DNA from 3 places in the Actinoallomurus sp. NPDC052274 genome. Region 3 is predicted to be linked to each of the others. Evidence: riboswitches for the same ligand, from Rfam matches in the RefSeq annotation. Region 3 holds a riboswitch; each other region holds the start of a gene.
What was found. A riboswitch is a leader RNA that binds a small molecule or an ion and turns the genes downstream of it on or off. The one in region 3 is predicted to bind cobalamin.
Positions count from the first base shown of each region.

Region 1: linked by a shared signal. The riboswitch ahead of AB0K82_RS18680 (hypothetical protein) and the one ahead of AB0K82_RS06160 (CbtB-domain containing protein) in region 3 are both predicted to bind cobalamin.
Region 2: linked by a shared signal. The riboswitch ahead of cobN (cobaltochelatase subunit CobN) and the one ahead of AB0K82_RS06160 (CbtB-domain containing protein) in region 3 are both predicted to bind cobalamin.

Region 1 covers NZ_JBFAUT010000020.1:1,204-8,737, reverse strand. The annotation lists gene AB0K82_RS18705 (prenyltransferase/squalene oxidase repeat-containing protein) at 1-589, opposite strand, end outside; gene AB0K82_RS18700 (ECF transporter S component) at 589-1,437, opposite strand; gene AB0K82_RS18695 (ATP-binding cassette domain-containing protein) at 1,501-3,096, opposite strand; gene AB0K82_RS18690 (CbiQ family ECF transporter T component) at 3,093-4,181, opposite strand; gene AB0K82_RS18685 (ABC transporter substrate-binding protein) at 4,178-5,098, opposite strand; gene AB0K82_RS18680 (hypothetical protein) at 5,095-5,616, opposite strand; cobalamin riboswitch at 5,752-5,897, opposite strand; gene AB0K82_RS18675 (superoxide dismutase) at 6,052-6,654, shown strand; gene AB0K82_RS18670 (GNAT family N-acetyltransferase) at 6,735-7,334, shown strand.
Region 2 covers NZ_JBFAUT010000032.1:16,214-23,747, forward strand. The annotation lists gene AB0K82_RS25590 (ABC transporter substrate-binding protein) at 1-1,032, opposite strand, end outside; gene cobN (cobaltochelatase subunit CobN) at 1,278-4,916, opposite strand; cobalamin riboswitch at 4,979-5,101, opposite strand; gene AB0K82_RS25600 (hypothetical protein) at 5,357-6,043, opposite strand; gene AB0K82_RS25605 (MFS transporter) at 6,171-7,373, opposite strand; gene AB0K82_RS25610 (MarR family transcriptional regulator) at 7,509-7,534, shown strand, end outside.
Region 3 covers NZ_JBFAUT010000005.1:58,020-65,553, reverse strand. The annotation lists gene metE (5-methyltetrahydropteroyltriglutamate--homocysteine S-methyltransferase) at 1-244, opposite strand, end outside; cobalamin riboswitch at 377-597, opposite strand; gene AB0K82_RS06165 (histidine phosphatase family protein) at 634-1,218, opposite strand; cobalamin riboswitch at 1,241-1,381, shown strand; gene AB0K82_RS06160 (CbtB-domain containing protein) at 1,419-1,634, shown strand; gene AB0K82_RS06155 (CbtA family protein) at 1,670-2,533, shown strand; cobalamin riboswitch at 2,661-2,880, shown strand; gene AB0K82_RS06150 (ribonucleoside-diphosphate reductase subunit alpha) at 2,978-5,245, shown strand; gene AB0K82_RS06145 (ribonucleotide-diphosphate reductase subunit beta) at 5,242-6,240, shown strand; gene AB0K82_RS06140 (hypothetical protein) at 6,266-7,468, opposite strand; gene AB0K82_RS06135 (FtsX-like permease family protein) at 7,503-7,534, opposite strand, start outside.

The DNA.
Region 1 (7,534 bases), on a different contig from region 3:
AGTCCACCGCGGCCTGGGGCACGCCCCCGCTGCGGGCCAGTCCGATGACGGCCAGGGATTGGTCGAACAGGTTCCCGCCGGTGGCCGCCGAGCCGGGGTTCTGCGTCTTGATCCAGCCTTCCTCACCTCCGGCGTCCGCGCCCGCGAGAAGGTCGAGGGTACGCTGCCGCATGTCGTGGCCGCCGAACTTCGTCGGATCGGCGCCCGAGGCGATGGCGGCGACCAGCACCTTCGCGGTGGCGCCCGCGATCTTGTATTCCGGCATGCCCCAGTCGACGCCGGTGGCGTAGGAGTCCACGTGATCGGCGAGGTTCGCGGTCACCTTGTCCGCGGTCGCGGCTTCGGTGCCGGCCGAGCGCAGGGCCAGGAGCGTGTCGATGGTCAGCCCCCAGTCGACGGGGGTGAACGGGCCGGGCATGGCGTCGTCGCTGAGCTGGCCTTTCAGCCATGCGGCGGCCGAGGCCGCAGCCGTGGCGTCGGCCGAGGCCGTGGCGTCGGCGCTCGCCCGCGCGACGAGGTGTGGGGCGATGCCGGCGAACGCCAGGGTCAGGCCGGCGAGTGCCGGGAACAGCCGGGTACGGAGCGGCATCAGCCGGGGCCCTTCCGGGAGAGAGCGGCTCGTGGCCGCTCCGTTTCATGCTCGTTGGCGGTGAAGGTCACGGGAGCGTCGAACGCCGCGCGGCGGGAGGCGCGGCGCAGTACGGCCAGGACGGCGGGGCCGACGAGGAGGATGGCGACGACATTGGTGATGACGCGGCCGGTGTCCCAGCCGAACGTGGAGGTGACGAGCGTGAAGATCACGAAGCGGTGCAGGTTCGCACCGACCGGCGCGCCGGGGATGTAGGACAGGTGGGTCGCGATGCCGGTCGTATACGGCCAGAACCACATGTTCATCATGAAGCCGAAGAAGTACGCCGATACGGCTCCGTAGGCGGCGAGCATCGCGATCTCCGCCCGGCCACGGACGTTGCGGGGCAGCAGACCCGCGCCGAGCCCGACCCAGGCCGAGGAGATCATCTGGAAGGGCAGCCACGGCCCGACCCCCGCGGTGAGCAGCGCCGAGGCGAACAGCGACGTCGCCCCGAGCACGAACCCGAAGCCCGGGCCGAACACCCGCCCGGCGAGGACCAGCAGGAAGAACACGGTCTCGATGCCGGCCGTGCCGGCGCCGAGCGGCCGTAGCATCGCGTTGACCGCGGACAGCACCCCGAGCATCGCGACGGCCTTGGTATCGATTCCGCCGACCGACATCTCGGCCAGCACGATGGCGATCAGCACCGGCAGCGTGAGGATGAAGATCAAAGGGGCGTCGGCGGTGTGCGCCATGGCCTCGGGCTTCGGCGCGGCGAACAGCGGCCAGAAGAACATGGCCGCCCCGGCCGCCGAGGCGAGCAGCAGCACGACGGCGGTCCGCGGGGTGATCCGTACCGGGTTCACGTGGCCTCCTTCACCGGAGGGGAACCGGGGATATTGCGTTTTCGATTCGCTCACTCCGCTCGCTCATGCCAGTGCCCGTTCCACTTCGGCGACGGACAGCCAGGGCTGCGGGCTGAGGATCTTGGCGACCTGCGGTGCGAACGCCGGTGACGACACGATCACGTCGGCGGTCGGACCGTCCGCGATCACTTCGCCTTCGGCGAGGACGACGACGCGCGCGGCGACGCTCGCGACGAACTCCACGTCGTGGGTGGCGACCGCGATCGCGTGCCCTTCGGCGGCGAGCTCGGTGATGACCTGCCCGAATCGTCGTTTGGCGTGGTAGTCCAGGCCCCGGGTCGGCTCGTCGAGCAGGACGGCGGGCGGCGCGGCGACCAGTTGGATCGCCAGGACGAGCGCGAGGCGCTGGCCCTCGGACAGGTCACGCGGATGCCGGTCGCCGTCGATGCCCGCGGCGATCCGGTCCAGCAACCGCCGGCACGTCCCCGGCGCCGCTCCGGACTCGGTGTCGGCCTGGGCGCACTCGGCCTCGACGCTGCCCAGGTAGAGCAGGTCGCCGGGGGTCTGCGGCACGAGTCCGACGATGCGGCGGGCGGTCCGTGCGGGTGCGGTCTTGGGGTCCCGCCCGCCGACGGTGACCGTGCCGCCCTGGCGGGGCCCGGACCCCTGCAGGGCCCACAGCAGGGAGGATTTGCCGGATCCGTTGCGGCCCATGACGGCGGTGACCTCGCCCTGATGCAGCGTCAGGTCGATGCCGCGTACGGCGATCACCTCTCCGTACCGGACCGCGACCTTGCGCGCGCGGAGCGCCGGCGCTCCGATCGCATGAGCACGGTCCGGTGCCTTGTCCGCGAGACGTCGCCGGAGCGCGGGCGCCGCACGGCGGGCGTCGCGTACGGACAGCGGCAGGGGATCCCAGCCGGCGAGGCGGCCGAGCTCGACCACGGGCGGGGCGACCTCGGAGCCCGCCAGGACCTTCGCGGGCGGCCCGTCGCGGACGACGCCGCCGCCGGGAAGGTGAACGATGTGGTCGGCGTACTGCACGACGCGCTCCAGGCGGTGCTCGGCCATGAGCACCGTGACGCCCAGGTCGTGGACGAGACGGGTGATCGCCGCCAGGACGTCCTCGGCGGCCGCCGGGTCGAGCGCGGAGGTCGGCTCGTCCAGCACGAGCACGCGCGGGTGCGCGGTGAGGACCGAGCCGATCGCCACCCGCTGCTGCTGACCGCCCGACAGGGCGCGCAGCGGCCGGTCCCGCAGCTCGGCGATGCCGAGTAGGTCCAGGGTCTCCTCGACGCGCTTGCGCATCACCTCCGGCGGGACGGCGAGCTGTTCCATGCCGTAGGCGAGCTCGGCCTCGACGGTGTCGGTGACGAACCCGGCGAGCGGGTCCTGCCCGACCACGCCGACCAGGTGGGCGAACTCTCGCGGTGGACGGCTGCTGGTGGCGACTCCGGCGACGGTGACGCGGCCCCGCAGGTGCCCGCCGGAGAAGTGCGGGACCAGCCCGTTGACCGCCTGCAGCAGCGTCGACTTGCCCGCCCCCGTACGGCCCGTCACGACGCACAGCTCGCCCTCGCCCACGCTCAGCCGTACCCCGGACAGCACCGGCTCGCGCGCTCCGGGGTAGGTGATGGTGACGTCGTCGAACTCGATCACGCGGCGGCCTCCACGGGCTTGAGCGGTGGCGGTGGCGCCGCCCACGCGGGCAGCGCGGCCACGACGACCGCCGTGACCGGCAGCGGCGCGAGGACCGGCCACCGCAGCGGGGACAGCGAGGGGTTGAGGCTGGTCGCGCCGTACCGGGCGGTGAGGTACAGCAGCGCGCCGGTTCCGATGCCGGCCGCGGCGACGAGGACTTCGGCGGTACGCCAGCGGTCCGGCCGGTAGACGGTCGTGCGCACCCCGCGCCCGCCCAGCAGGAACCCGCCCGTCGCGACGGCGAGGCCGGTCAGCAGCATCGGCAGGCCCAGATAGGGCGGCGCGCCGGCGTCCAGCAGTCCGTAGACGCCGGAACAGACGCCCAGCAGACCGGTGATGACGAGCAGGCCGGTGACCAGCCGGATCCGGCGGGGCACGCCGCCCGTCCGGCCGTACCCGCGCGAATCCATCGCGGCGGCCAGCAGCAGCGACCGGTCCAGCGCGTCCTCCAGCACGGGGATCACGATCGCGCGCAGCGCCCGCATCCCGCGCTGCGCGCCGCCCCTCAGCAGCCGCGCCCGCCGGACGCGCACGACGCTCTCGGTCAGCTGCGGAGCCACCGACAGCGCGACGATCACCGCGACCCCGACCTCATGCAGCGCCGCCGGGAGCGCCTTGAGCATCCGTTTCGGGTTGGCCAGGGCGTTCGCCGCACCCAGGCAGACGAGCATCGTGGCCAGCCGCAGCCCGTCGTACAGCCCGCCCAGCAGCTGCTCGGCGGCGACCGGCCCGAACAGCCGGATGCCCGCCGCCCACGCGGGCAGCGGGATCTGTGGCAGGGCGAACAGCACGTGGTCGCCCTCACCGCCGCCGAAGACGACGCGGAACGCCACCCGCATCACGACGATGAACGCGCCCAGGACCAGGTACATCCGGAACGCCAGCGCCCAGGGCGCGTCCCCGCGCCGGTAGACGACCACCAGGGCCGCCGCCGCGATCATCATGATGAGCAGCAGCGGGTTCGTCGTACGGCTCGCCGCCGCCGCCAGGCCCAGCGCCCACAGCCACCACGCGCCCGGATGCAACTGCCGCGGCAGCCTCACGAGCGACCCCGTCGCAGCCGCGCCCCGTACGCCGCGCAGATCACCAGCGTCAGCAGCACCCCGACGCCGAGCAGCGTCCAGCCGAACGCCCCACCGCCGTCGTGCTCGGTCGCGGCGACCGGCTCCTTCGGGTCGTCACCGCCCGTCCACCCCGGCGCCTCGGCCGGCGTGTCCGTCGGGCCCGGCGTCCGGACGGGGATCGCCGGTGCGCTCGCGGACGAAGTCCCGGACGGCGCCGCCGACGTCGGCCCGCCACCCGACCCCCGCGTCGCGGAGCCGCCACCCGGCGCACTCGACCCGGCCGAACCGTTCGACCCTGACGAGCCCGTCGAGCCCGTCGAGCCCGTCGAGCCGGTCGAGCCGGTCGAGCCGGTCGAGCCGGTCGAGCCGGTCGAGCCGGTCGAGCCGCCGGACGCGTGACCGCCCGTTGAGGCCGGTCGAACGGGCGCGATCCGCGGCGGCGGGTTGGTGGAGGCGGTCCGGTTGTGGGAGAACGACCAGCCTTCGAAGCTGCCCGCCGGGGGCGTCCGGTTCTTCACCCCCCATTCGCTGTAGTGCCAGGAGCCGCCGTTCGGGGAGTACCAGTAGGACCAGTACGCGCTGGCGGGCGGGGTGTCGATGCACGGCTCGGTGTCCGGGCCGGGCCTGCCCTCGATCCGGCAGATGAAGCCCAGCCCCCAGCGGGAGGTGCCGGTGACCTGGATCCCGGCGTGCTGCAACGCGTCCAGCCCGGTGGCCTGCGCACCCGGCGCGCACCGGACGATCGTGGTGCCTCCGAGGTCCTGGAAGTCGATGACCACGGTGACGCCGTTAGCGTCCGGGCAGAACCCGGCCTGGCCTGGCCGGGCCACGGCGTTCGCGGGCACGACCGGAACGATCGTGCCCGCGACCAGCATCAGGGCCGCGAGTACCTTCATCCGCGCACGCGAGTAGGGCGCACCGGCGTCACCCGCGGCGGCGGGTTGGTGTCCGGGCCGGCGTTCGTGGAGAACGACCAGCCCTCGAAGCTGCCTTGGGCGGGCACGTACGTACTGGCGCCCTGGTTGCTGTAGGTCCAGGTGCCGCCGTTGCTCGCGTGCCAGTAGGACCAGTACGCGCTGGCGGGCGGGGTGTCGACGCAGGGCTCGGTGGCCGAGGTCGGCTTGCCGTTGATCCGGCAGACGAACGCCAGACCCCACCGCTGCGTTCCGGTGACCGTGAACCCGGCGTTCTGCAACGCCGCCAGCCCGCTGGCCTGGGCACCCGGCGCGCAGCGGATCTCCGTGGCGCCGCCCAGCGCCTGGTAGTCCACCACCACGGTGACGCCGGTGCCGCCCGGGCAGTAGCCCGCCGTCCCAGCCCGCGCCGGTGTGATCCCGGTCGCGGTCGCGGGGGAGGGGGTGAGCGCGCCGACCAGCGCTCCGGTCGAACAGACGACGGCCAACAGCTTTCGCATCCTTGCCCCTTCGGCAACGGCCTACCGGGGCGCCAGGGCACCAGGGCACGCGAAACCCCCGCGGCGCTGCGCGCCGACGGGGGCGGAACGGACCTGGTAGCCCGGACTCCACCCTGTAGACCTCGACAGATGTGAGTCGATCACTGATCCCCGGGCGGGCATTCCGGCTCACGATGGACAGGCCACCGTCTACGGTTGCGGGTCAGCGCCGGGTTTCGACCGGCTTCCCCCGCTCGGGAACCTATGTAGTTATCCGTCCGACCTGATGCGAAAGATCACGTCTGGTGGGACACGACTGGAATGTAACCCATCCGATCCCCTTCAGCGTTGACCGCAACCGGCCAGCAGGCGTCGGGCCCGGCGAATCCCCTGGTCGACGGCGCGACCCTAGCTGCATGCTTGATGTAACTGCGACTTCTTTGCAATAGTGGTCGCATGTCGACGTACACGCTGCCGGACCTGCCCTATGACTACGCGGCGCTGGAGCCCGCGATCACCGGGGAGATCCTGGAGTTGCACCACGCCAAGCACCACGCCGCGTACGTCAAGGGCGCCAACGACACTCTCGATCGGCTGGCCGAGGCGCGGGAGAAGGAGCAGTTCGGCGGGCTGGTCGGGCTGGAGAAGACCTTCGCGTTCAACCTGTCCGGGCATGTCCTGCACTCGATCTTCTGGCAGAACCTGTCCCCGGACGGCGGGGACCGCCCCGACGGGGAGCTGGCGGCGGCGATCGATGAGCACTTCGGGTCCTTCGACGCGTTCGCCAGGCAGTTGTCGACCGCGACGTCCACGGTGCAGGGGTCGGGGTGGGGCGTGCTGGCGTGGGAGCCGCTGAGCGGCCGTCTGGTGGTGGAGCAGGTCTATGACCACCATGGCAACGTGGGGATGAACACCACGCCGCTGCTGGTGTTCGACGCCTGGGAGCACGCCTACTACCTGCAGTACCGCAACGTCCGGCCCGACTACGTGCAGAAGCTGTGGTCGCTGGTGAATTGGACGGACGTCACCGCGCGCTTCGACGCCGCCCGGGCGAAATAGGCCGCGACGCCTCCCGAATCGGCTTCATGCTCCGAAACATGTCCCAGCCGGTTCGGGAGGCGTCGCCTCACCGTCTTTCAGTGGAGCCTCGTGTGCGCATCGACCTCACCCTCCACCAGGGCGCGTCCGCGCTGGACGCCACCGACGTCCTCGCCGGCCTGTACCGGGACGCCTTCTGCGCTCCGCCGTGGAACGAGGAGGAGTTCAATGCCGTGAGCTTCACTGGGCGGCTGCGCGCCGACGTCCAGCGGCCTGGCTTCGTCGCCGTGATCGCCGAGAGCGCCGGGCGGCCGGTCGGTTTCGGAACCGCCTGGTGGACCCGGGCGCCGTTTCCCACCGATCGGCGCTACGGCGAGGTGGCCGCCGCGCTCGGGTCCCAGCGGGTCACCGGCTGGCTGATCGGCGCGCGGAAGATCGACGAGCTCGCGGTGTCGCCGCACGCTCAGGGCCAGGGCATCGGACGGTGCCTGCTGGACAGGCTCACCGGGTTGGACGAGGGCCGGGGCACCTGGCTGCTGACCTCGACCAGATCCCCGGTGACGGTGCCGTTCTACCGCAAGTGCGGCTGGCACCAGATCACCCACCCGCGCGAGGGCGAGGAGGCGATCGTGGTGTTCCTGTCGCCGCATCATCCACAAGCGCCGTCCCACGGGGTCGCCGCCGAGGCCCGGAACGGCTGACGAGGGGAGAACGCGACCATGGTCGAAGCCGATCGGCTCCGCGACTACTAGCGCAAGAGCGGCGCATCGCCGGGCGACGACTGCCGGCGCTCCGTGCCTGGTGGGCCCGGTGCGTCGAAGCGGTCAGGACCCGATCACCCCGGTTCCGGCACGCCGCACGCATGGGTACGGCGCTGGCGCTGACCATGTTCCTGGCCGTC
Region 2 (7,534 bases), on a different contig from region 3:
GCGCAGGTGGACCTCCGGGGAGGTCAGCCACTGCAGGAACGCCCACGCGGTCTTGCGGTCGGACTTGTTGAACAGCATGTAGTTGTCCGGCCCGGCGATCGTGGCGTGGGTGACCTTGCCGGGCAGGATCTGGACGCCGTACGACACGTCCTTGGTGATGGAGCCCAGGTCCCACGGGCCCGTCCACAGCATCCCGATCTTCCCGGAGTTGAACAGGTTGAGGTACTGCTGGTCGCCGCCGTCGAGGTAGACCGAGTGGTCGGTCACGGACATGTCGTGCAGCAGCTGCATGGCGGACAGGCCGGCGGGCGAGTCGAAGGCGGCCTTCTTGCCGTCCGGGGTGAGCAGGTCGCCGCCCGCCTGCCACAGCAGCGCGAGGAACCGCCAGACGGTGTCCTCGGTGCCGTCGTTGACGTAGGCCCAGCCGTACTGCTTCTTACCCGCGTCGGTCAGCTTGCGCGCGGCGTTCTGGAAGTCGGTCCAGGTCCAGGACGGCGTCGGGTACGAGAGGCCGGCCGCGTCGAACAGCTTCTTGTTGTAGACCAGCGCCAGGTTGTCCACCAGCGCGGGAACGCCGTAGATCTTGCCGTCCGGGGTGGTGGCCGCCTGCCGGGCGGCCGGGAAGAAGTCGTCCCACTTGAAATCGGCGGTGCCCTTCACCAGCGAGGTGATGTCCTGCGTCTGGTGGCGCTTGGCCAGCGTGGTGATCGACGAGCCGAATTCGTAGGCCACTCCGGGCGTCTTGCCGGACACGAACGCGCCGAGCGTCTTCTTCAGGGCGTCGTCGTTGCTGCCGGCGAACGTGACGTTCACCTTCTCGTCGGGATGGGCCTGGTTCCACTCCTGGCCGAGTGCGGCGATCTCCTTGGCCTCCGGCCCGGTGTAGCCGTGCCAGAAGATGGCCGCGCCGTGGGAGGATCCGGATCCTCCTCCGGAGCAGGCCGCCACGGCCCCGAGAGCGAGCGTGGTGGCCATCGCCATGAGCCGCGTACCGGCCGTACGGCCGAGCAGACGAGTTCTTGCGCGCGTCATTGATACTCCCTGGGCTGGCCGCCCGCGCATGCGCTTCAGTCAGATTCGGTGCTCGTTTGCGAGCAATGCATGGGACTTTAGATCAGAATCAATCACGTATACAAGGCGTTCTGCGAACAACACGGTCACATTGCCGCAACCGATCAGCGGTCGATCATCGACGTTCGCGCACGACGGAGCCCCGGGCCGCGCCTGCGAACCCGGGGCTCCGTCTCGTCGTCGGGCGGCCGTCGGCCGCCTCTCGGCTACTCGCCGGCCTCCAGGTCGCCTTCCAGGTCGAGATAGGTCCGGCGCAGCCGGTCCAGCGTCTCCGGGTCGGGTTCGGCCCACAGGCGGCGGTCGGCGGCCTCCAGAAGGCGTTCGGTGATGCCGCGCAGCGCCCAGGGGTTCGACTGCTCCATGAACGCGCGGTTCTCGGCGTCGAAGACGTACTCCTGGGCGAGCTTCTCGTACATCCAGTCGTCCACCACCCCGGCCGTCGCGTCGTACCCGAACAGGTAGTCGACGGTGGCCGCGAGCTCGAACGCGCCCTTGTAGCCGTGCCGGCGCATCGCGGCGATCCAGCGCGGGTTCACGACGCGCGCCCGGAACACCCGGTGCGTCTCCTCCCCGAGCGTCCGCGTCCGGACCTGGTCCGGCAGCGCGGAGTCGCCGACGTACGCGGCCGGGTTCCGCCCGGTCAGCGCCCGGACCATGGCGACCATGCCGCCGTGGTACTGGAAGTAGTCGTCGGAGTCCATGATGTCGTGCTCACGGGTGTCCTGGTTCTTGGCCGCGACCGAGATGCGGCGGAACGCCGCCTCCATGTCGCCGCGCGCCTCCCGTCCGTCCAGGCCGCGCCCGTACGCGTAGCCGCCCCACACGGCGTACACCTCGGCGAGGTCCCGGTCGTCCCGCCAGTTGCGGGCGTCGATCAGCGGCAGCAGCCCCGCCCCGTACGCCCCCGGCTTGGAACCGAAGATCCGGCTGGTCGCGCGCCGCCAGTCCCCGTGCTCGGCGAGGTCCTCCAGGGCGTGCGCACGGACGTGGTTATCCGGCTCGTCGAGCCGCGCGACCGCGCCGATCGCGTCGTCCATCAGCGCGATGACGTGCGGGAACGCGTCCCGGAAGAAGCCGGAGATGCGCAGCGTGACGTCGACGCGGGGCCGCCCCAGCTCCTCGCGCGGGATGACCTCGAAGCCCGTGACGCGACGGGACGCCTCATCCCAGACCGGGCGGACGCCGATCAGCGCGAGCACCTCGGCGATGTCGTCGCCCTGCGTCCGCATCGCGGACGTGCCCCACACCGTGAGCCCGACGCTGCGCGGGTACTCGCCGGTGTCGTCCAGGTGCCGCCGGACCAGGGACTCGGCGAGGGACACCCCCACGTCCCACGACGTGCGGGACGGGATGGCCTTCGGGTCGACGGAGTAGAAGTTGCGGCCGGTCGGCAGCACGTTGACCAGCCCGCGGGTCGGCGACCCGGACGGCCCGGCGGGGACGTACCCGCCGTCGAGCGCGTGCAGGACCGCGTCGAGCTCCCCGGACGTCGCGTCCAGCCGGGGCACGACCTCCCGTGCCCCGAACTCCAGCAGCGCCACGACCTCGGAAACCTCGCGGCCGAGCACCTCGGCGCACACGGTCGCCGCCCGGGAGGCGTCCCAGCCGAGCGTCTCCATCCCGACGACGAGCCGGCGCGCGGCCGCCTCCAGCAGGTCGACCACGTCCGACGCGGTACGGGCGGGCCCGTCCACGACCTCGGTCAGCGCCGTCGCCTCGACCCGCGCGCCGGGCACCGCGAGCAGCTCCCGCTCGTCCAGCCCGTACGCCGCCGCGATCGCCGCGCGCAGTCCGGGCAGCGCGCCGGCCCGCCCGGCCCACACCTGCGCGGCGCGCAGCACCGCGAGCACCAGGTTCACCCGCTGCTCCGCCTCCGGCGCCTGCCCGAGGATGTGCAGGCCGTCCCGGATCTGCACGTCCTTGACCTCGCAGAGGTACCCGTCGATGTGCAGGACGAAGTCGTCGAAGTCGGCCTCGCCCGGCTCGTCGGTGACGTGCAGGTCGTGGTGGAGCTGGGCGGCCTGCACGAGCGTCCAGATCTGGGCGCGTACGGTCGGCAGCTTCGTCGGGTCGAGCGCCTGCACGGTGGCGTACTCATCGAGGAGCTGCTCGAGCTTGGCCAGGTCGCCGTACGTCTCCGCGCGCGCCATCGGCGGCACGAGATGGTCGACGATGACGGCGTGGCCACGCCGCTTGGCCTGCGTGCCCTCGCCGGGGTCGTTGACGATGAACGGGTAGACGAGCGGCAGGTCGCCGAGGACCGCGTCCGGCGCGCACTCGGCCGCGAGCCCGAGGCCCTTGCCGGGCAGCCACTCGAGCGTGCCGTGCTTGCCGAGGTGGACCACGGCGTCCGCGCCGAACACCTCGTCCAGCCAGCGGTACGCCGCCAGGTAGTGGTGCGAGGGCGGCAGGTCGGGGTCGTGGTAGATCGCCACCGGGTTCTCCCCGAACCCGCGCGGCGGCTGGATCATCAGCACGACGTTCCCGAACCGCAGCGATGCCAGGACCACGTCGTCGCCGTCGGTGTACAGCTCGCCCGGCGGCTCGCCCCAGTGCTCCCGCATCCGCTCGCGCAGCGGCTCCGGCAGCGCGGTGAACCACCGCTCGTAGTCCTTCAGCGGGACCCGGGCGGGCGCGGCGCGGAGCTGTTCCTCGGTCAGCCACTCGACGTCGTGCCCGCCCGCCGCGATCAGCGAGTGAATGAGCTCGTCCCCGTCCTCGGGGTACTCGCCGACGTCGTAGCCCGCCGTACGCAGCGCCCCGAGCAGGCGGACCGCCGAGGCGGGGGTGTCCAGGCCGACGGCGTTGCCGACCCGGGAGTGCTTGGTCGGGTACGACGACAGCACGATCGCCAGCCGGCGCTCGGCGACCCGCGTGTGCCGGAGCCGGGCCTGGCGGACGGCGATGCCGGCGACCCGCGCGGCGCGCTCCGGGTCGGCGGCGTAGACCGGGATGCCGTCCGGCCCGTCCTCCTTGAAGGAGAACGGCACCGAGATCAGCCGGCCGTCGAACTCGGGGATCGCGACCTGCATCGCGGCGTCCATCGGGGATAGCGCGGCGTCCGACGCCTCCCAGGTCGCGCGGGACGTCGTCAGGCACAGGCCCTGGACGACGGGCACGTCCAGCGTGGCGAGCGCCCCGGCGTCCCAGGCGTCCTCGTCCCCGCCCGCCGACGCGTCCGCGGCCACCGCTCCCCCGCCGGCCAGCACGGTGACGACGAGTGCGTCCGCCCGCCCGAGCAGCGCCAGCAGCCCTTCGTCGGCGGAGCGCAGCGAGCCGCAGAAGACGGGCAGCGCGTTCGCGCCCAGCTCCTCGATCCGCGCGCACAGCGTGTCCACGAACGCGGTGTTGCCGGAGAGTTCGTGCGCCCGGTAGAAGACGACGCCGACGGTCGGCCGGCCGTCCTTCGGCTCGCCGCCCGTACGGTGCAGGCCGTACGCGGGCATCTCCCGTGGCGCCTCGAACCCCTCACCGGTGAGCAGCAGGGTGTCGGACAGGAAGCGCGCCAGCTCCCGCAGGTTGTCCACGCCGCCTTCGCGCAGGTACGCCAGCGCCTCCGCGGCGACCCCGGCGGGCACCGTCGACAGCGCCATCAGCTCCGCGTCCGGCGCGGCCTCGCCGCCGAGCGCGATGAGCGGCACGTCCCTGCGGCGCAGATCCTCGACGCCCTCCCGCCAGGTCTTCAGCCCGCCGAGCAGCCGGACGACGACGACGTCGACGCCCTCGCACAGGGCGTCCAGGTCGGCGACGTCGAGGCGGGACGGATTGCCCGTCGCGTACCCGGCGTCCGCGGAACGCGCGGACAGGAGTTCGGTGTCGGCGGTGGAGAGCAGCAGGACACGCACGTGTCGGTTCCTTCCCTCGGGAGTCCTCGCCCCGGCTCGGGTGAAAGGTCGCCGACGGCGGGAAGTCTCCTGACTTCCAGGTCGCCGCTCCCCCGCGGCCTTCCAGCTCATCGCCGTGGCCGTACGTGCGGGCTCGCTACCTGGTCACAGTTGCGGGACAGCCCCGGACTCGCACCGGGTTCCTTCCCTCGCCGTCGCGCGCCCAGTCTACGAGCGCGCCCCCACCGGCGCACCGCCCCGGGACCCCACGATCCGGCCCGTTCCGCGCTCACGTCTTCGGGGCGGACACGACAGAGCCCGCCCCGCGAAGGTGCGAGGCGGGCTCCAGTGTGCCGGTCACCGGCCGTCCGGGCGACGGGCTCACCGGCCGCGTGGCGGCCGGCGGCCGTCGTCAGGCCATGCCGGCGGCCTGGTGGAACGGGTCCGGCGATCCGGACCCGTCAGCGCTCGTACTCCCGAGGCCAGGAGCCCATGAGGATCCTGCCGTCGGGGTACATGATCGTGCCGTCGGTGTACAGCACCGGGCGTGCCTTCTCCTGCGGGAGGAAGCACCGGTCGGCCGTACGGATCGTGTATCCCCGGGGGGCCCTGAAGTCGAGCACCGCTGCGACCATCCAGAACCGGTTGCCGCCGTCCTGGCGCAGCGGGATCTCCACACGGGTCTCCAGGCTCTTGGTGACGTCGTCGGCGATGGTGACGGTCGCCCCCAGCTCCGAGAAGGCATGGGCACCCCTCTTCTGGTGCGCCAGCAGTGCCACGAACCGCTGCCTGTTGAGCATGGTGATCCGGAGCCTCGCGAAGCCCGCCCGCTCCGAGTCGTTGAGGAACTCCACGAAGGGCGCGGACGTCAGGTCGCCCCTGTTCTTGCGGTGCACGACGCTCGGGCCGGCCGAGGCCCGGCGCCATCCGATCTTCTTCTTCGGGGGCGCGGGGTGGTTGTCCCCGGCGGTCAGGGCGTACAGCTGCAGACCGGACCTGCCGCGCGGGCCGCCGGCACCGGGCCGCCAGGTGAGGTCGGCCGTGACCGTGATCCCGCCGCCCGGCCGACCTGCGTAGTCGGCCCCGACGACCGTGCCGTCGCACTCGTTCGGTTCGGGCGCCTGCTGGGAGCTGAGGCTTTCGAACATTTCCGCGTCCTTTTCATCGAGGTTGGCGAGAGGCGCTTTCGCCTCTCGCCAACGACTGTGCGCCGCGAGCCCGAAGCGCAAGTCGGGAACCCCGTGACACCCACCTCGACGTCGGCGAAGGCGGTGCTCAGCGGTTGTGCGCTCCGGCCGGCAGGACGGGCTCGGCCGGCCGGGGCGACACGGGGCCGCGGCGGTCGAGGGCGCCGGAGACGAGCGCCACCGCGAGGCCGGCCACGCCGAGGACGGCGGCGATCCAGGTCGTCGAGGCGTAGCCGAGGCCGGCGTCGATGGCGAGGCCGCCGAGGAACGGCCCGACCGTGTTGCCGAGGTTGAACGCCGCGATGTTGGCCGCGGACGCCATCGTCGGCGCGCCCGCCGCCGTGTCCAGCACGCGGGTCTGCAGCGGCGCGATCGTGGCGCTGCCGACCACGCCGAGCAGCAGCATCACGACGACCACCGCGGCCTTGCTGTGGACGACGAGGAGCAGGAGGACCGACACGGCGATCACGGCGGCGAGGATCGCGTACAGGCTGGGCATGAGGGCGCGGTCGGCGAGCCGGCCGCCGAGCGCGTTGCCGGCCACCATGCCGAGGCCGAACAGCACCATGAGGATCGGCACCGCCCCCGAGGAGAACCCGGTGACGCGGGTCGCGATCGGCGCGACGTAGGTGATGACGGTGAAGACCGGGGCCCAGCCGAGGGCCGTCATGGCCAGCGCGAGCCAGACCTGACCGTGCCGGAAGACCGACAGCTCACGGCGGAGGCCGGTGTCGGCGGACGGCCGCGGCTGTCCCGGGACCAGGGTGACGATGCCCGCGAGGGCGACCAGGCCGATCGCGGTGACCACCCAGAACGTGGACCGCCAGCCGAGGGCCTGGCCGAGCGCGGTGCCGCCCGGTACGCCGAGGACGTTGGCGACGGTCAGGCCGGTGAACATCATCGCGATCGCGCCGGCCCGCTTCTCGGGCCGGACGAGGTCGGCGGCGACGACGGAGCCGATGCCGAAGTAGGCGCCGTGGGCGAAGGCGGTCACCAGCCGGGCGACCATGAGCACGCCGTACGTGGGGGCGAGCGCGCACAGGAGGTTGCCCACGGTGAACAGCGCCATCAGCGCCACGAGCATGGTCTTGCGGGAGATCCGCGACCCGAGCGCGGTCAGCAGGGGCGCGCCGACGACGACGCCGAAGGCGTACCCCGACACCAGGAGCCCGGCGGTGGGGATGGAGACGTGGAGGTCGGTGGACAGATCGGGAAGCAGGCCACTGATGACGAACTCGGTGGTGCCGATGCCGAAGCCGCCGATCGCCAGGGCGAGCAGCGCGATGGGCATGGAGTCTCCTCCGCGTAGACTGGGCGGCGTGAGCAATAGTCAGCGCAAGCATTAGTTGCACACGCCTGCTACTTGCAGACGCCGACTATCTCACCACGCAATCGGTGAGATGCCAAACGAGAAGAGGGGTGACCCATGCCACTGCCCGATGACGCGGCCGA
Region 3 (7,534 bases):
CACTGGTGTCCAGCATGTGGTCGTAGTAAGAGAAGTCACCGGTCGGGACCTCGTCGATGCCGGCCGCCGCGAGCCGCCGCCAGGTGGCGTGGCGCAACTCGGTCGCGGTCGACCGCAGGTCGCCGGCGCTGAGGCGGCCGTTCCAGTAGCCCTCGATGGCCCGCTTCAGCTCCCGGTCGGGGCCCTGACGGGGATGGCCGTACACGGTGGCGCGGGTCGCCGCGGCTCCGGTGGTGGCTGTCATTGAAACTCTCCTTCGCGAGCATCTCTGCCGAGCCCGGGCCGGGATGAGAGCGCGAAGGGTGCCGGAGCACAGGGGTATCCCCTGCTGCGTCCGCCGACCCGCCCTCGAGGTCACCGAGCTCTCCGCGCGCGCCGATCGCGCGCGGGCAGTGGCAGGTCTTCGGACTCGCGGGCACGTCTGCCGGGGCAGACACCTACTGGCCGTCGCTTCCCGGCCCCGTCCTCCGGGGCCAGTGCTTCATGACGGCGGTCGTTCCCGCTCACCGCTGCGGGGCAGTCCCGGACTCACACCGGGTTCCCTCTTACGACGCGTCTGCCTGGCGGGCAGGGCGAACCAGCTGCGCTCGGAAGTCTAGGCGTCGTGCCCTGGCGGGACAACGCGGTCCGTGATCAGCCCGCGGGTGGCGGGGCGAGCGGGTGGCCGGTCTCGCGTAGCTGCCAGCGTCCGCCGTGGTGGGTCAGCCAGGTCTGGGACAGGGGGGTCACGTCGAGGCGCCAGAAGCATTCGGGCGGGGCGCCCAGGGCGTGCAGGACGGCGGCGCGGATGACCGCGGGGTGGGTGACGGCCGCGACCCTGCCGGTGTCGGTGGGGAGTTCGGTCAGCCACTTCGCCACCCGGGCGATCAGTTCCGCCAGCGACTCGCCGTCGTGCGGGGTCGCGTGGGGATCGGTCAGCCAGGTGTACAGGTCGGCGGGGTGGTCCGCCTCCACCTCGGTGAGGGTCCTGCCCCGCCAGGCGCCCGCGTCCAGGTCGGCCAGGGCGGGGACGGTGACCGCCTCGATGCCGAGCGCGGCGGCGGTCTGCCGGCAGCGTTCCTCGGGCCCGCGGTAGGCCGCCGTGACGCGGCGCAGTGCGCCCATGGCGGCCGTGGCCGCCTCGGCGCCGTGCGGGTCGAGGGGTTCGTCGTCGGGGAAACGGGCCTCGCGGGTGGCGGAGGTGGCCGCGTGCGCGATGAGCGCGAGCCGAACGGTCATGGGGTGGGTGACCTCCTGCGACGTTGACGGTACCGATTTTCGGCCGTACGATCCGGGCGAACGTGATGCTAAGAGGAAGCCGGTGCAAATCCGGCACGGTCGCGCCACTGTGATCCGGCCCTGAGCCGGAGAGTCAGACCCTCCGCCATCGAAGCGCTCCACCGAGACAGGGACGCTGGATCCCTTTAGGAGGCTGTGACATGACGACCTCGACACTGCCCACTTCTCCTGCGACGCCGGTGGTGGTGTCGGGCAGCCGTGCCGCCCTGTGGCTGTTCGGCACCGTGCTGCTGTGCCTGGCCGCCTACTACTTCATCGGCGTCGACCAGGGCGCGACCTCGGTCTTCGGCAACAACATGGCCATCCACGAGTTCGTCCACGACGCCCGGCACTTCCTCGGGTTCCCCTGCCACTGATCCCGTCCGCGACACCACACCTGAGGGAGTACGCCGTGGAACGGCGATTCATCCTGCGTGGGCTGCTCGTGGGCGCGATCGGCGGAATCCTGGCGTTCGTCTTCGCGCGGATCTTCGCGGAGCCGCAGATCCAGGCGGCCATCGACTACGAGAGCGGCCGGGACGCCGCCCAGGCCATGCTCGACAAGGCGGCGGGCATCGCGCCCGAGGCCGCCGAGTCGGACATCTTCAGCCGCACGATCCAGGCCAACGTCGGCATCGGTGTCGGCGTCATCGTGTTCGGCGCCGCGATGGGCGGCCTGTACGCGGTCGCCTACATCCTGGCCTGCGGCCGCACCGGCAACCTACGGCCGCGGACGCTGGCGATGCTGGTCGCACTCGGCGGGTTCCTGGGGTTCTACCTGATCCCCTTCGCCAAGTACCCGGCCAACCCGCCCGCGATCGGCCATGAGGACACGATCCGCGACCGAGGCGGCCTGTACCTGCTGATGGTCGGATTCTCCATCGCCTTCCTGATCCTGGCGGTCTGGCTGGGGCAGCGCCTCAAGCCCCGGTTCGGGAACTGGAACGCGACCCTGCTGGCCGGGCTGGCGTGCGTCGTGGCGCTCGGCATCGTGATGGCCGTGCTGCCCTCGCTCGGGCACCTGTCGGCGAACGTCCACGAGTACGGCCGGCACGCGACGGAGACGCCGCTGCCGCTGCGGAACCGGCAGGGGCAGATCGTCTATCCGGGGTTCCCGGCTGACGTGCTGTTCTCCTTCCGCCTGTACTCGGTGGCCGCACAGGCGATCATGTGGGCGGCGATCGGCCTGTGCTTCGCGCCGATGGCCGAACGACTGCTCGCCCGTACGGCCGAGGTCCCCCGGAGCGCGCAGACGCAGGCGCAGGCCACGGCGTAGCAGTCGGTTCCATCCGAAGGCCCTCGGCGGATCACCGCCGGGGGCCGTTCGGCGTGCCTGCGTTCTCGTGATTCTTGGTCGACGCGCCCAATATCTAGGGGTGATGCGTTTCCATCACCACTACATGTATGGTTCTGGTGTTGCTGGTTCACCTGCGCCTCGTGTGGCGGGTGTCAAGAGGGAACCCGGTGGGATTCCGGGACTGCCCCGCAGCGGTGAGCGGGAACGACCGCCGTCAACGGCACTGGGCTCGATCGGGCCTGGGAAGCGACGGTCAGTAGGACGCACCCGATGGACGGGTGTGCTGCCCGCGAGTCCGAAGACCTGCCAGTGACCCGTGCGTGAGAGCGCGCGGTCGTCCAGGCCTCGCGGGAGGGTCGGCGGCGGAGTCTGTCGTCCGTGCGCCTCCTTTCCGCGAGCGTGAAGCCCGCCAGGAGAGAGCACGTGACACAACAGCTCATCGCGTCCCCCACGGCCATCGCCGCTCCCGAGCCGACGCTCGCGGCCGAGATCGAGCGTGTCTGCGCCGGCTTGCCGGACGCCGATCCGCTGCTCATCGCCGGAGCCGGTGACCTGGCCGAGGCCGTACGGCGGGCCGCCGCGCTGGTCGTCACCGACCCGGTCTACTCCACGGTCGCCGCCCGGCTGCTGGCCCGGTCCATCGCGAACGAGACCGGCCCGGTGACGTTCGCCGAGTCCGTCGCGGCCGCCTACGAGCAGGGGCTGCTCAACGAGCGAACCGCGGGGTTCGTCGCCCGTAACACGGAGGCGCTGGACGCGCTGGTCGACCACGACGCCGACGACCGGTTCACCTACTTCGGGCTGCGCACGGTCTACGACCGCTACCTGCTGCGGCACCCGACGACCCGGCGGGTGCTGGAGCGCCCGCAGTACTTCTTCCTGCGGGTGGCCTGCGGGCTGGCCGACAGCGTGGCCGAGGCCGCGGAGCTCTACGGGCTGATGTCGCGGCTGGCGTACCTGCCGAGCTCGCCGACGCTGTTCAACTCCGGCGCCGCCCGCCCGCAACTGTCCTCGTGCTTCCTGCTGGACTCCCCGCGTGACGAGCTCGAGGCGATCTACGAGCGGTACGGCCAGGTGGCCCGGCTGAGCAAGTACGCGGGCGGCATCGGGATCTCCTGGAGCCGGGTGCGGAGCCGGGGCTCGCTGATCCGGGGCACGAACGGGCACTCCAACGGCATCGTGCCGTGGCTGCGGACGCTGGACGCGAGCGTCGCGGCGGTCAACCAGGGCGGCCGGCGCAAGGGCGCCGCGTGCGTCTACCTCGAGCCCTGGCACGCCGACGTGGAGGAGTTCCTCGAGCTGCGGGACAACACCGGGGAGGACGCGCGGCGCACGCACAACCTCAATCTGGCCAACTGGGTGCCGGACGAGTTCATGCGCCGGGTCGAGGCGGACGCGACCTGGTCGCTGTTCGACCCCAAGCAGGTGCCGGAGCTGGTGGACCTGTGGGGCGAGGAGTTCGACCGGGCGTACCGCGCGGCCGAGGCCGAGGGCCGATTCGTCCGGCAGATCCCGGCGCGGCAGCTGTACGGGGCGATGATGCGCACCCTCGCCCAGACCGGCAACGGCTGGATGACGTTCAAGGACGCGGCCAACCGCGCCTGCAACCAGACCGCCGAGCCCGGCAACGTCGTCCACCTGTCCAACCTGTGCACCGAGATCCTCGAGGTCACCCACGACGCCGAGACCGCGGTGTGCAACCTCGGCTCGATCAACCTCGCCGCCCACGTGACCGACGACGGGGTCGACTGGGCGGGGCTGCGGGCGACCGCGCGTACGGCCGTGCGGTTCCTGGACCGTACGATCGACCGCGGCTTCTACCCCACGCCGGAGGCGGCGCGGGCGAACCGCCGCTGGCGGCCGATCGGGCTCGGCGTGATGGGCCTGGCGGACGTGTTCTTCCGGCTGCGGCTGCCCTTCGACTCGCCCGAGGCGCTCGCGCTGTCCACCCGCATCGCCGAGGAGATCGCGCTCGCGGCGTACGGGGAGTCGGCCGACCTCGCCGCGGCCTACGGCCCGCACCCGTCCTACGACCAGACCCGCGCCGCCCGCGGCGTCCTGCACCCGGACCACTGGCCGGACGCCGACCGGACGCACGCCGACGAGTGGGAGGCGCTGCGGGCCCGGATCGCCGCGGTCGGGCTGCGCAACTCACTGCTGGTGGCGATCGCGCCGACCGCGACCATCGCCTCCATCGCCGGCTGCTACGAGTGCATCGAGCCGCAGGTGTCCAACATCTTCAAGCGCGAGACCCTGTCAGGGGAGTTCCTGCAGATCAACACCTACCTGGTGGCGGATCTCAAGGCGCGTGGGCTGTGGACACCGCGGGTCCGTGACGCGATCAAGCGCGCCGACGGATCGGTGCAGGACATCAACGAGCTTCCCGGCGAACTGCGGCACCTGTACCGCACCGCCTGGGAGCTTCCGCAGAAGGCGCTGATCGACCTGGCCGCGGCGCGGACGCCCTACATCGACCAGTCCCAGTCGCTGAACCTGTTCATGGCCACTCCCACGATCGGGAAGCTGTCGTCGATGTACGCCTACGCGTGGCGGTCCGGCCTGAAGACCACGTACTACCTGCGGTCGCGCCCGGCCACCCGGATCGCGCAGACGACCGTCGCCCCCGCCCAGGAGGTGGAGGCGCTCATGTGCTCCCTGGAGAACCCCGAGACCTGCGAGGCATGCCAATGAGTCTGCTCGACCCCGGTATGGATCTGACCCTGCGGCCGATGCGCTACCCGGCCTTCTACGACCGGTTCCGCGCCGCGATCCGCAACACCTGGACCGTCGAAGAGGTCGACCTGCACTCCGACCTCGCCGACCTGGCCCGGCTCACGCCCGAGGAACTGCACCTGGTCAACCGGCTGGTCGCGTTCTTCGCCACCGGTGACACGATCGTGGCCAACAACCTGGTGCTCAACCTCTACACGCACCTGAACGCGCCCGAGGCCCGCCTGTACCTGTCACGGCAACTGTTCGAAGAGGCCGTGCACGTGCAGTTCTACCTGACCCTGCTCGACACCTACCTCCCCGACCACGACGAGCGGGCCAAGGCGTTCGCCGCCGTGGAGAACATTCCCTCGATCCGCGACAAGGCGGAGTTCTGCTTCCGCTGGATCGACTCCCTCGGCGCGATGGACCGGCTCCGCGGCCGGGAGGACCGGCGGGCGTTCCTGCTCAACCTCATCTGCTTCGCCGCGTGCATCGAGGGGCTGTTCTTCTACGGCGCCTTCGCCTACGTGTACTGGCTGCGCGACCGCGGCCTGCTCAACGGCCTCGCCTCGGGCACGAACTGGGTGTTCCGCGACGAGTCGATGCACATGGAGTTCGCCTTCAGCGTCGTGGACACCGTACGCGCCGAGGAGCCCGACCTGTTCGACGATGAGCTGACCGGGCAGGTGACGAGGATGCTGGAGGAGGCCGTCGCCGCCGAACTGGCCTTCGCCCATGACCTGTGCGGCGACGGCCTGTCCGGCATGACCGCCACCGACATGCGCGCCTACCTGGAGAACGTCGCCGACCAGCGCCTCGCCCGCCTCGGCATGCCGATCCGGTACGGCACCGCCAACCCGTTCGCGTTCATGGAGTTGCAGGACGTTCAGGAGCTGTCCAACTTCTTCGAACGCCGGGTGTCGGCCTACCAGGTCGCCGTCGAAGGGACGGTCAGCCTCGACGAGGAGTTCTGACCGCACCGGCACGGCGCGGCCGGGGTCAGGGGGTGAGCAGGCCCCATCGGGCGGACCACGCCACGCACAGGATGCCGGCGGCCATCAGGATGATGAGTCGTATCCGGTGCGCGCCGAGGATCGCGTCTCGGCCGCGGGCGACGGCGGTGCCGGTCGCGACGGTCAGCACCGCGGTGGCCAGCGCGAGCACCTGGAGGACGAGCCACGGCACGGCACGGCCGAGCGCGGCCGGCGCCGCGGTCTGCGCGGAGGTCAGGTACACCGAGAGCACGAACAGCACCGTGCCGAGCACCGTGAGGAGACCACAGGCGGCGAGCCATCGGGACAGCCGGCGGACCGTCCGCGGCAGCGCGCGGCGGCGGAGGGCGAGACCGGCGATCAGGCATCCGAGGAAGGTCAGTGTGATGGCCGCGAGCACGATGGCCTGAACCAGGGCGTTGTCATCCCAGTGGCCGCCGGCCGCTCGGCTGGACGCCGCCTGTACCGGTGGTCGCTGCGCGCTGGACGCCGGTGGGTGTCCGGCGGCGACCTGGCGTACCCAGGTGGCCATCGTCGCGGTGTAGCCCGGTGCGAGTGCGCCCAGTCGGTGGCCCTGGATCGACGGGCCGCCGATGCGGTCGAAGCCGTCGCCGGTCTGCCGCCCGTCGTGCGCGGCGCCGGCCAGGAACCCGATGGTGACGGACCGGTCGGCGGCCAGGGCGCGGCGCAGGATGCCGGCGCTCTCGGCGGGTGGCACTTCGATGTCGTGCTCGCCCCACAGGGCCAGCACCGGCATCCGCAGTCGGGCGAGGACCGGCAGCGGGTCGTACGACGCCTCGGGGAACAGGCCCGCACCCGCGACGAGCCGGGCCGCCGGTCCGGTGACCGCGCCGTCCAGCGAGCCGGTGACTCCGTTGTGCCGTGCCATGTTGGCCAGGTACCAGGTCTGCGTGCGCAGCGGGGTCAGGCCGGAGGCCCCGAGGGTCACCAGGAACGCGACGTGCCCGCTGCGTACGGCGGCGAGCGGCGCGACCCAGCCGCCCTCGCTGAATCCCCACAGCCCCACGCGCGCCGGGTCGATGCCCGGCACGGCGCGCAGCGCGGCGACGCCCGCGGCCGCGTCGTCGGCGAGGAGCCCATAGTCGCGGTGGACCTTGGAGTAGCCGACGGTGCGCTTGTCGTAGATCAGGGCCGCGATGCCCGCGCGCGCGAACGCCTCCGCCTCCGGCCGTATGAACGAGAACAGCACGGTGTGCTCTCCTTTGTGTGGAGGGTCGTACGGGTCAGTCGTGGACTCCGGCGGCCTCCATGGGGC